Regions from separate parts of the Rhodobacter sp. P1_C2 genome, predicted to be linked through region 2. Evidence: riboswitches for the same ligand, from Rfam matches in the RefSeq annotation. Region 2 holds a riboswitch; the other holds the start of a gene.
What was found. Region 2 has a riboswitch for thiamine pyrophosphate ahead of thiB (thiamine ABC transporter substrate binding subunit). Riboswitches for the same ligand answer to the same signal wherever they lie in the genome.

Region 1 (5,984 bases), 240 kb from region 2:
CGAGGAAGGCCTGAAGCAGGAGCAGATCGCCGAACAGCTCGGCATCTCGCGCGCCTCTGTTTTCAACCTGTTACAGAAGGCGCGGGATGAGGGCGTGGTGACGATCACCATCGACCCCTCGCGCATCGGGCGGGCCAATCTGGCCTTGGAACTGCGCGACAAGATCGGGCTGGAGGAGTGTTTCCTCCTGCCAACCGGGGCCTCATCCCAACCTCTGTCGCAGCAGATCGGCCATCTGGGGGCCCGGCTGCTGGAAAGCCGGATCAAGGAGGACGAGATCATCGGCGTCGCCTGGGGTCGCACCGTTCTCGCCCTGTCCGAGGCGCTGTCGCCGCTCCACCGCCCGCATGTCACGGTGGCGCAGCTGACCGGAAGCTCGGCCGCGACGATGGATTTTTCGCCGGTCTTCTGCACCTCGAACATCGCCGAAAAGCTCAATGCGCGCTGCGTCAACCTGCATGCGCCGGGGGTGGTTTCCAGCCCCGCGGTCAAGGATATCCTGATGGCCGAGCCCGCCATCCGCGAGCATTTCGACCTTCTTGGCCATTGCACGACGATCCTGTTCGGCGTGACGCAGCTGACCGGCGAGACGCTTCTGGTGACCGGCGGCTTCATGACCCCCGAACAGCTGGCGGTCTACCGCGATCTCGGGGCGGTCGGCTTCGCCTCGGGGCATTTCTTCGACATCTCGGGGCAGCTGGTGACCTCCGAATTCGACAGCCGCCACATCACCATGTCGGCCGAAACGATGATGCGGGTGCCGCAGCGGATCTGCGTCGGTGGCGGCCTGGGCAAGGTCGATGCCATCGCCGGCATGATTCGCGCCCGCCTGGCGACGGTCCTGGTGACCGACGAGGAAACTGCCCGCGCGCTTCTGGCCAAGATTTCCTGACCAAAAGCCGCCCCCGCCCGCCGCACAAACTTGCCTGTTGACGGCACAGCGCGCTTGGATATCCTTGCCTCACGTCGGGGGAGTCCCACCCAAGGGACTGAGAGGCTGATGGGGGGCAACCCCGGTGCAGCGACCCTTTGAACCTGACCCAGTTGACACTGGCGTAGGAAGACCGAAGGGCAAACCCTCCCCTATCGCATACGGGGTGGTCCTTTCGGGCCACTTGGGCCCTTTGCGCAGTCGCGTGCCGGGCCTGATGGCCCCTTTCTGCCTTCGTTTCACTTGGGTCTTTTCGCGAGAGGAGACCAGATGAACAAGACCATTTCCCAGACCGAAGCCCATCAGATCACGACCGGCGCCCTGCCCGCCTCGTCCAAGATCCATATCGCAGGCACGTTGCACGACATCCGCGTGCCGCTGCGCCAGATTGCCGTGACGGGGGAGGCGCCCCTGAATGTCTATGACAGTTCAGGCCCTTACACCGATGCCGCCGTTGCGGTGGAGATCGCCAAGGGCCTGGCGGACGTCCGCGGCCTTTGGCTGCAGCGGCGCGGCGATGTGGCGGCCTATCCGGCCCGCGCCGTCCAGCCCGCCGACAATGGCTTTGTGGATGGCGCCAGGCTGACCCCCGCCTTCCCGCACCAGCGCGAACCCCTGCGCGCCACCGAAGGTCGCGCCGTGACGCAACTCGCCTATGCCCGCGCCGGGATCATCACGCCGGAAATGGAATTCGTGGCGATCCGCGAGAACGAGGGCCGCTCCGCCGCCTATGCCCGCGACGGCGAGGCCTTCGGTGCCGAACTGCCCGACCTCGTCACCCCCGAATTCGTCCGCCGCGAAGTGGCCGAAGGCCGCGCCATCATCCCCGCCAACATCAACCACCGCGAGCTGGAGCCGATGGTCATCGGCCGCAATTTCCTGGTGAAGATCAACGCCAACATCGGCAATTCCGCCGTCACCTCCTCGATGGAGGAGGAGGTGGAAAAGATGGTCTGGGCGATCCGCTGGGGCGCCGACACGGTGATGGACCTGTCCACCGGGCGCAACATCCACAACATCCGCGACTGGATCATCCGCAACGCCCCGGTGCCGATCGGCACGGTGCCGCTCTATCAGGCGCTGGAAAAGGTCGGTGGCGTGGCCGAGGATCTGACCTGGGAAATCTACCGCGACACGCTGATCGAACAGGCCGAACAGGGGGTGGATTATTTCACCATCCACGCCGGGGTGCGCCTGCACATGATCCCGATGACGGCACGGCGGGTGACGGGGATCGTCAGCCGTGGCGGCTCGATCATGGCGAAGTGGTGCCTGCATCACCACCGCGAAAGCTTTCTCTATGAACGCTTTGACGAGATCTGCGACATCATGCGCGCCTATGACGTCAGCTTCTCGCTCGGCGATGGCCTGCGCCCCGGTTCGATCGCCGATGCGAACGACCAGGCGCAGTTTGCCGAGCTGGAGACGCTGGGTGAGCTGACCAAGATCGCTTGGGCCAAAGATTGCCAGGTGATGATCGAAGGGCCGGGCCATGTGCCGATGCACAAGATCAAGGCCAATATGGACAAGCAGCTGAAGCATTGCCACGAGGCGCCCTTCTACACGCTCGGGCCGCTGACGACCGACATTGCGCCCGGCTATGACCATATCACGAGCGCGATTGGCGCCGCGATGATCGGCTGGTTCGGCACGGCGATGCTTTGCTATGTCACGCCCAAGGAACACCTTGGCCTGCCCGACCGCAACGATGTGAAAACCGGGGTCATCACCTACAAGCTGGCCGCCCATGCCGCCGATCTGGCCAAGGGCCACCCCGGCGCGCAAGCCCGCGACGATGCGCTGTCCCGGGCCCGGTTCGAGTTCCGCTGGGAGGATCAGTTCAACCTCGGCCTCGACCCCGACACCGCCCGCGCCATGCATGACGAGACCATGCCGAAAGAGGCGCACAAGGTCGCGCATTTCTGTTCGATGTGCGGGCCGAAGTTCTGCTCGATGAAGATCAGCCATGACATCCGGGCCGAGGCGGAAAAGCAGGACGGCATGGCGCGGATGGCGGAAAAGTTCCGCGAGGGCGGTGCATTGTACCTGCCCACCGCGAGCGTGGAGGAACCGGCCGAATGATCTCGGTTCTGGGGCAAGGCGTGGCGGGGCTTTGCGCCGCCACCGCCCTGGCCGACCGGGGCCTTGCCGTGGAGGTCATCGCCCCGCCCGACGCGCCCGCCCCGGCCAGCCATCTGGCCGGGGGCATGCTCGCCCCCTTCTGCGAGGGGGAAAGCGCGCCGCCGGTCATCGTGGCCCGCGGGCAGGCGGCCTTGGCCTGGTGGCAGGCCCATGTCCCCGGCGTGGTGCAGCGCGGCACGTTGGTTCTGGCCAGCCCGCGCGATCAGGGCGAGCTGGACCGCTTCGCCCGCGCCACAAAGGGCCATGAACCCGTCACCCCCGACACGCTGGAGCCTGACCTCTCCGCCCGCTTCCAGCGCGGGCTTTTCTTTCGCAGCGAGGCGCATATGGACCCCATCGCGGCCCTCGCCCATCTGCGCCAGACCCTCATCGCGCGAGGGATTGGCTTTCGCAGCGGTCCTCCCCTCGGCCGCATCGTCGATTGCCGTGGCATCGCCGCAGCGGACCTGCTGCCCGACCTGCGCCCGGTGCGCGGCGAGATGGTGGAGGTTTCCGCCCCCGATGTGACCCTGACCCGCCCGATCCGCCTCATCCACCCGCGCTTTGCCTGCTACATCGTGCCGCGCGGACAGCACCGCTACATGATCGGCGCGACCATGGTGGAAAGCGGGCGCAAGGGCGGCATCACGGTGCGCGCCGTGGTCGAGCTTCTGTCGGCGGCCTTCACCGTCCACCCCGGCTTTGCCGAGGCCGAAGTGATCGCCACCGGCGCGGGCCTGCGCCCCGCCTTCCCCGACAATATCCCCGCCCTGCGTGCCCAAGGCGACCGCATCCACCTCAACGGCATGTATCGCCACGGCTTCCTGATGGCCCCCGTCCTCGCCGGCGATCTGGCCACCCTCATCTGCAAGGAGCGCGCCGATGCGCATTGACCTCAACGGCCAAAGCCTGACCACCACGGCCACGACCCTTTCCGCCTTGCTGGAGGAACAGGGGGTCGAGGCGACCTCGGTCGCGACCGCGCTGGACGGCACCTTCGTGCCCCGCACCCTGCGCGCCGCCACCCCGCTGCGCGACGGGGCCAAGGTCGAAATCCTCTCGCCGATGCAGGGGGGCTGAAATGTTCTACGGCATCCAACTCTCCTCGCGCCTGATGCTCGGCACCGCGGGCTACCCCTCGCCCGCCGTGCTGGGCCAGGCCATCGCGGCCTCAGGCGCCGAGGTGATCACCGTGTCGCTGCGGCGCGAGGGGCAGGCGGGCCAAGCCTTCCGCGAGATCCTGAAGGACAGCGGTCGCCGCATCCTGCCCAACACCGCCGGCTGCCATACCGCGCGCGAGGCGATCACCACGGCCCATATGGCGCGCGAGGTTTTCGGCACCGATTGGATCAAGCTGGAGGTGATCGGCCACGCCGACAGCCTGCAACCCGACCCTTTCGCCCTGGTCGAAGCCGCCCGCGTGCTGTGCGCCGAGGGCTTCGCCGTCTTCCCCTATACGACCGAGGACCTGATCGTCGGCGAAAAGCTGGTGGAGGCCGGGTGCCGCGTCCTGATGCCCTGGGGCGCGCCGATCGGCTCGGGCCAGGGTCTGCGCAATATCGAGGGGCTGCGGGCGATGCGCGCCCATTTCCGCGATATCCCCCTGGTGATCGACGCCGGAATCGGCGCGCCCTCACAGGCGATGCAGGCGATGGAGATGGGCTTTGACGCGGTGCTTCTGAACACCGCCGTCGCCAAGGCCCTGGACCCGGTGACGATGGCCGCAGCCTTCGGTCAGGCCGTGCAAGCGGGCCGGGCCGCCCATGACGCCGGCCTGATGCCGCGCCGCGACATGGCAGCGGCCTCGACCCCGATCCTCGGTCTGGCGGAGCTTGCGTGATGTTCCGGCCCGACCCCTTCTACCTGATCACCGGCCACGTCGCCCGTCTGGCCGCGCTGCTGCCTGTTGGCGTGCGTCTGGTCCAATTGCGCCTGAAGGACCTGCCCGAGGCCGAACTGCGCCGCCAGATCGCGCTGGCCCGCGACCTATGTACTGCCCATGGCGCGCAGCTTGTGGTCAACGATTACTGGCAGATCGCCCTCGACCTCGGCTGCGATTTCGTCCACCTCGGCCAAGAGGACATGGACAGCGCCGATTTTCCCGCCCTGCGCCGGGCCGGGGTGTCCTTCGGCCTGTCCACCCATGACGAGGCCGAACTGGACCGCGCCCTGGCGCAGTCGCCCGCCTATGTCGCCCTCGGCCCGGTCTGGCCGACCCTGTTGAAGAAGATGCCCTGGCGCCCCCAGGGCCTCGACCGGGTGCGGGACTGGAAGCGGCGTGTCGGCGCCGTGCCGCTGGTCGGCATCGGCGGCGTCACCCCGCAACGCCTGCCCGAACTTTTCGCCGCCGGGGCCGACAGCGCCGCCGTGGTGACCGATATTCAGCAGGCCGCCGACCCCGGCGCGCGCTGCAAGGAATGGCTCGCCGCCACCAGAGGATATGTGAAATGACCCGCTACGACCGTCAGATCTGCCTGCCCGAGGTCGGCGCCGAGGGGCAGGCCCGCCTCCACGCCGCGCGGGTTCTGGTGGTGGGGGCGGGCGGCCTCGGCTCCACCCTTCTGCCGCTTCTGGCCGGGGCCGGGGTTGGCCATCTGCGGGTGATCGACCCGGATCATGTGGACGAGACCAACCTGCACCGCCAGACACTCTACCGCATGACAGACCTCGGCCGCCCCAAGGCCGAGGTTGCCGCCGAAACGCTCGCCGCCCTGAACCCCGATTGCCGGATCAGCCCCTTGGTCCAGCGCCTCGACCCGGCCCTGGCCCGGGTGGAGCTTGCCGAGGCCGATCTGGTGGTCGATGCCGCCGATGCCTTCGCCGTGAGCTATGGATTGTCGGACCTGTGCCTGAAGCAGGGCAAGCCCATGATCAGCGCCTCGGTCCTCGGGCATTCCGGCTATGTCAGCGGCTTTTGCGGCGGCGCGCCGGG
Region 2 (5,984 bases):
CCGGTCGATCCCCTTGACCCCCATCTGCACCATGTAGCCGGTGATCTTCAGCCCCGGCACCAGCGCCTTCAGCACCGCCCGCGCGACACCGCCCGCCGCCACCCGGCTCGCCGTCTCGCGTGCCGAGGACCGGCCGCCGCCGCGATAATCCCTGAGGCCATATTTCTGGTGATAGGTGATGTCGGCATGACCGGGCCGGAAGCTCTGCGCGATATCGCCGTAATCCTTCGACCGCTGGTCGGTGTTCTCGATCATCAGCTGGATCGGCGTGCCGGTCGTGCGCCCCTCGAAGACGCCCGACAGGATGCGCACCGCGTCATCCTCCTTGCGCTGGGTGGTGAACTTCGAGGTGCCGGGCTTCCTGGCATCCAGCCAGGGCTGCAGATCGGCCTCGCTCAAGCTGATGCCGGGCGGGCAGCCATCCACCGTGGCCCCGATGGCCGGGCCGTGGCTTTCCCCCCAGGTGGTGAAACGAAACACATGACCAAAGGTGTTGAGGCTCATCGGCGATCTCCTGTCTGCCGCACCCCCTTAAGACAATCCGGACGGCTGCAACAGAATTTTCGTCGAAAATTCGGGGCCCGGGCTCAGTCGGCCTTCATCGAGACGATCGCCGCCTTCTTCACCGTATCGGTCGGATAGGTGATCCTTGTCTGGATGCCAAAGCGCAGGTCGGGGAAATAGGTGAAATGCTGCACCGTCGGATAGGGCCCGCCGATATGCCCGACATCCAGCCCCATCGCCGCATAGCGGCAGGACCCGATCTTCACCGTGGCCACAGTGCCCGCCGTCACATGCACCTTCTCGCGCCAGGCATCGGCCTTGTTGTCGCCGATCTTCGTCGTCGTGGCCCTTACGGCTGAGGTCCAGTCCATCGCCGGCTTCGGCTCGGGCACCCGGCGGATATAGGTATATTCCGACACCGTCGCAGAGCCGTTGCGCGTGCTTTCGGTCTGATAGATGCCATAGGTCGCCTCGACATAGCGGGCATAATTGCCGCCAGCATTGGTCTGCTCCAGCCTTATCACCTCATGCGCCTGGCGCCGCACCGTCCAGACCGAGCCATCGGTCAGCTTGACCGTGACACCCTTGGCGAAGCTCAGGAGGTTCACACATTCCGCCTGCGCCGCCCCGGCAGCGGTTCCGATCATCAGGCAAAACGCCGCCATACGCAGGACCATGTTCATTTTCTCCGACCTCCGACCCGATTCGCAAAACAAGGTTAACATCCGCCGACCCCACCGCGCGTAGAGACGGAAGGAAGACGGAAAGAAGACGCGGGCAAGACCCGGTCCAGCCCGGGGTTCTGGCAGCTTAACTCTGCGTTCTCAAGCCCTTGGCATTTGTCCTTGCGCTTGCCCGCCGATGCCCTATTTTCACGCATACCTCGGGGTGGCCTCTGGCCTGAGATGCAGTTTGCGGACCCGTTGAACCTGACCCGGATCATACCGGCGGAGGGAAGGTAACGGCGATGCTCGCCCGCTCCATTCCCGCCCGTCGCAAATGGAGAGACCATGAAAAGCTTCCATCTTGCACTGGCGTTCCTGTCCCTTGGCCATATGGCCATGGCCGACACGCCCGTTCTGAACGTCCTGACCTATGACAGCTTCGCCGCCGACTGGGGCCCCGGCCCCGCCATCGCCAAGGGGTTCGAGGCGACCTGCGGCTGCACCGTCCATTACACCACCGCCGGCGACGGCGCCGCCGTCCTGTCGCGGCTGAAGATGGAGGGCGCCAAGTCCGAGGCCGACATCGTCCTCGGCCTCGACACCACCCTGACCGAATCCGCCCGCGCCACCGGCCTCTTCGCGCCCTTGGCCGCTCAGGCCCCGAATGACCTGCCGGTGCCCTATGCCGACGCCAATTTCGAGCCCTTCGACTGGGGCTGGTTCGCCTTTGTCTATGACAAGACCAAAGTCGCCAACCCGCCGAAATCCTTGAAGGATCTCGCCGCGTCGAACCTCAAGATCGTGATCGAGGACCCGCGCTCTTCCACCCCCGGCCTCGGTCTGGTGATGTGGGTCAAGGCGGCTTACGGCGATCAGGCGGCGCAAGTCTGGAAGGATCTGGCCGACAATATCGTCACCGTCACCCCCGGCTGGGACGAGGCTTACGGCCTGTTCCTGAAGGGCGAGGCCGACATGGTCCTGTCCTACACCACCTCCCCCGCCTATCACCTGATCGCCGAGAAGGACGCCAGCAAGGCCGCCGCTGCCTTTGACGAGGGCCATTACATGCAGGTCGAAGTGGCCGGCAAACTCGCCTCCTCCAAGCAGCAGGATCTGGCGGACAAGTTCCTCGCCTATCTCGCCGCCGACGAGGCGCAGGCCGTGATCCCCACCACCAACTGGATGTACCCGGCCAAGACCCCCGCCGCGGGCCTGCCCGCAGGCTATGAGACGCTGATCAAGCCCGCGAAATCGCTGCTCTTTTCCCCGGCCGAGGCGGAAGGCCTGCGGCAGGCGGCGGTGGAGGAATGGCAGACCGCCCTGTCCAAATAAGCGCAGCGGCGCTGTCGGGCCTGATTGCCACGCTGGTGCTGGGAACGGCACTGGCGCTGGCAAGCCAGTCCACCGGCGCCAGCCTGCGGCCCGCCGATTGGTCCGCGATCCGCTTCACATTGCTGCAAGCCGTTCTTTCCACACTGTTTTCCTGCCTCCTCGCCGTGCCCGTCGCCCGCGCCCTGATGCGGCGCAGGTTCCCGGGCCGCAAGCTTCTGATCCTGCTGATGGGCGCGCCCTTCCTGCTGCCCGTGGTGGTGGCGGTTCTGGGCCTCCTCAGCATCTATGGCCGCAGCGGCGTCTTGAACCAGCTTCTGCAGGCATTGGGCCTGCCGGTCCTGTCGATCTATGGCCTCAAAGGCGTGGTTCTGGCCCATGTCTTCTTCAACCTGCCGATCGCCACACGGATGCTGCTGAACGGCTGGCAGTCGATCCCGGCCGAGCGGTTTCGCCTGGCCGAAACCCTGGGCCTCCCCTCCCCCTTCCGCCACATCGAGCTTCCCATGCTGCGCGCCGTCCTGCCGGGCGCGGCTTTGGCGATCTTTCTGGTCTGCCTCACCTCTTTCGTCGTGGCGCTGACGCTTGGCGGCGGCCCGAAGGCCACGACGCTGGAGCTTGCAATCTACCAGGCCCTCCGCTTTGACTTCGACCCCGGCAAGGCAGCCTTGCTCGCGGCGGTGCAATTCGCGCTCTGCGCCGGGGCCGTACTTCTGGCCGCGCGCTTCACCTTGCCCCTGGCGCTCGGGGCCGGGCAGGACCGCCCCCTTGTGATCCGCGCGCCAAAGGGCCGGGCAAGCGATTGTTTCGCCATCGCTTTTGCAGCCCTTCTGCTGGTCCTCCCCCTCGCCGCGATCGTGGTGGAGGGGGTGCCGGCGCTGGCGCATCTGGGCCCGCTGGTCTGGCAGGCGGCGCTGCGCTCGATCCTGATGGCGCTGGCTTCGGCGACGCTCTGCACCACCGCGGCGCTGACCCTGACGCTGGCGGTGGCGCGCCATGCCCAAGGCGCGCGGTGGATCGAGATGGCGGCGATGCTGCCGATGGCGGCCTCTGGCCTTGTCCTTGGCACCGGGCTTTTCCTGGTGATCCGCCCCTTCTTCCGCCCCGAGGATCTGGCCCTGCCGGTCACCATCCTGAGCAATGCCCTGATGGCGCTGCCCTTCCTTTACCGCCTGCTGTTGCCCGAGGTGCGGGTGCTGCAGGCCGATTACAGCCGCCTGGCGGAGGCGATGGGCCTGCGCGGCTGGGCGGCGCTGCGCTGGCTGGTGCTGCCGCGTCTGGCCCGCCCCCTTGGCCTTGGCAGCGGGCTGGCGGCGGCGCTGGCGATGGGCGATCTCGGCGTGATCGCGCTCTTTGCCGGCGAGGGGCAGGCCACGCTGCCCCTCGTCGTTCAGCGCCTCGCCGGGGCCTACCGGATGGCGGAGGCCTCGGGCGCGGCGCTCCTCCTCGTCGCCCTCAGCTTCGGCCTTTTCGCCCTGTGTGACCTCGGAGGCCGCCGTGCTGCAGCTTGACCATCTGACCCTGACCCAGGGCAGCTTTCACCTCTCCGCCGACTGGAGCCTGCAGGCCGGCAAAAGGCTGGCCCTGCTCGGCGCCTCGGGGGCGGGGAAATCGACGCTGCTGATGGGGCTTGCGGGTTTTGTCACGCCAACCGCTGGGCGCATTCTGTGGCGGGGTCAGGATCTGGCCCCCCTGCCCCCGGCAGAGCGGCCGGTTTCGATCCTGTTTCAGGACCAGAACCTGTTCCCGCATCTGACACTGGCGCAAAACCTCGGCCTCGCGCTGAACCCGCGGATGAGGCTCAGCGCCGCCGACCATAGCCGGATCGCGCAGGTTCTGGCCCGCCTTGGCCTCGCCGGGCTGGAGGGGCGCCGGCCTGCCGATCTGTCGGGCGGGCAACAGGGCCGCGCGGCCCTTGCCCGCGTTCTGTTGCAGGCGCGGCCGATCCTCTTGCTGGACGAACCCTTTGCCGCCCTTGGCCCGGCGCTGAAGGCTGATCTTCTGGCGCTGGTCGCCGATCTTGCCGCCGAGGCCGGGACCACGGTGATCATGGTCACCCACGACCCCGCCGATGCCCGCCGCTTTGCCGATCAGGTGGTGCTGGTCCATGACGGAGTGGCCGATGCCCCGGTGGCGACCGAGGCGCTTTTCGCCGCCCCGCCCCCGGCCTTGCGCGCCTATCTCGGCACATGAAAAAGGCCCCGTCCTGCGACGGGGCCCTTTTCATTCAATGCGTTGAAGATCAGTGCGCGATCTTCTTGCCCTTGACCTTGGACCACAGGCGCTTGTTGGTCAGGTAGAGGAGCACCGACAACAGACCCAGGATCAGCACGGCCTTGAAGCCGGATTCCTTGCGGACCATCATCTTCGGCTCGGCGGCCCACATCAGGAAGGCCGCGACGTCCTGCGCCTCCTGGCTCAGGCTCGCTTCGGTGCCGTCGGCGTATTTGACCTGACCGGCCGCCAGGGCGGTGTCGGGCATGCCCATGTAGCCACCCGGGAAGGCCTTGTTGCCGTAGAAGGTCACGCCGGCGATGTCCTTCGACTCGCCGGTGAAGCCGGTGAGGATCGAGTAGATATGCTCCGGTCCGCCCATGCCCTTGAAGAGCTGGTTGGTGCCGAGGCCGTAGGGGCCCGAGAAGCCCTTGCGCGCCTTGGCCATGACCGAAAGGTCAGGGGCCCCAGCGCCGGTGTTCTCCGGGAAGTGGTCGGCCGGGGTCGCCGGACGATCCTCGCCGGTGACGGCGTCCTTGACGGTGATGGTCTTGGCATAGGCCTTGACCTGATCTTCCGGCAGGGTCGGGCCGCCCGGTTCGGACAGGGCGCCGATGCGGACGAACTTCAGACCGTGGCAGGTCGAGCAGACCTCGGTATAGACCTGGAGCCCGCGCTGCAGCTGGTGTGCGTCGAAGGTGCCGAAGGGGCCTTCGAAGGAGAAGGCGATATCGGTCGTCTCGGCCCCCTCTTCGGCCCAGGCGGCTCCGGTCAGCAGGGTCAGAGCAGAAACGGCGCTGATTGCGATTTTGCGAAACATCTCAGTCAGTTCCTTTCTCTCACTCGGCCGGGCCAGAAACGGGGTCGGCGTAGTGCGACTTGAAGTCTTCCTCGATGGTCGCCGGCGGCAGCAGCGGCTTTTCAAGCACGCCAAGCAGCGGCAGGATCACGAGGAAATAGGCGAACCAGTAGGTGGAGGCGATCAGGCCGACCCAGCCGGTGAAGGTCGAGGGGACCTGAGAGCCGCACCACATCAGCACGACGAAGTCGATCACCAGAACGGCGAACCAGGCCTTGAACATCGGGCGGTAGCGGCCCGAACGCACCGAGGAGGTGTCGAGCCAGGGCGCCAGCGCCATGGCCAGGATCGCACCGGCCATCGCGATGACCCCGAAGAGCTTGGAATCGACGATGCCGAAGGTCAGGAAGTGGACGAGCTGCACCACCCAGACCGTGTTATCGAAGGTCCGCAGGATGGCGTAGAAGGGCAGC

Region 1: linked by a shared signal. The riboswitch ahead of thiC (phosphomethylpyrimidine synthase ThiC) and the one ahead of thiB (thiamine ABC transporter substrate binding subunit) in region 2 are both predicted to bind thiamine pyrophosphate.

What each region holds. Positions count from the first base shown of each region.
Region 1 covers NZ_JBFUAG010000001.1:81,741-87,724, reverse strand. Annotated here, with positions in the region: gene AC1DZT_RS00445 (sugar-binding transcriptional regulator) at 1-892, shown strand, start outside; TPP riboswitch at 959-1,079, shown strand; gene thiC (phosphomethylpyrimidine synthase ThiC) at 1,202-3,013, shown strand; gene AC1DZT_RS00435 (FAD-dependent oxidoreductase) at 3,010-3,945, shown strand; gene thiS (sulfur carrier protein ThiS) at 3,935-4,132, shown strand; gene AC1DZT_RS00425 (thiazole synthase) at 4,134-4,892, shown strand; gene AC1DZT_RS00420 (thiamine phosphate synthase) at 4,892-5,503, shown strand; gene AC1DZT_RS00415 (ThiF family adenylyltransferase) at 5,500-5,984, shown strand, end outside.
Region 2 covers NZ_JBFUAG010000001.1:323,184-329,167, reverse strand. Annotated here, with positions in the region: gene aroC (chorismate synthase) at 1-504, opposite strand, end outside; gene AC1DZT_RS01570 (hypothetical protein) at 588-1,181, opposite strand; TPP riboswitch at 1,379-1,477, shown strand; gene thiB (thiamine ABC transporter substrate binding subunit) at 1,515-2,501, shown strand; gene AC1DZT_RS01560 (thiamine/thiamine pyrophosphate ABC transporter permease ThiP) at 2,477-4,009, shown strand; gene AC1DZT_RS01555 (thiamine ABC transporter ATP-binding protein) at 3,996-4,691, shown strand; gene AC1DZT_RS01550 (cytochrome c1) at 4,741-5,532, opposite strand; gene AC1DZT_RS01545 (cytochrome b) at 5,552-5,984, opposite strand, start outside.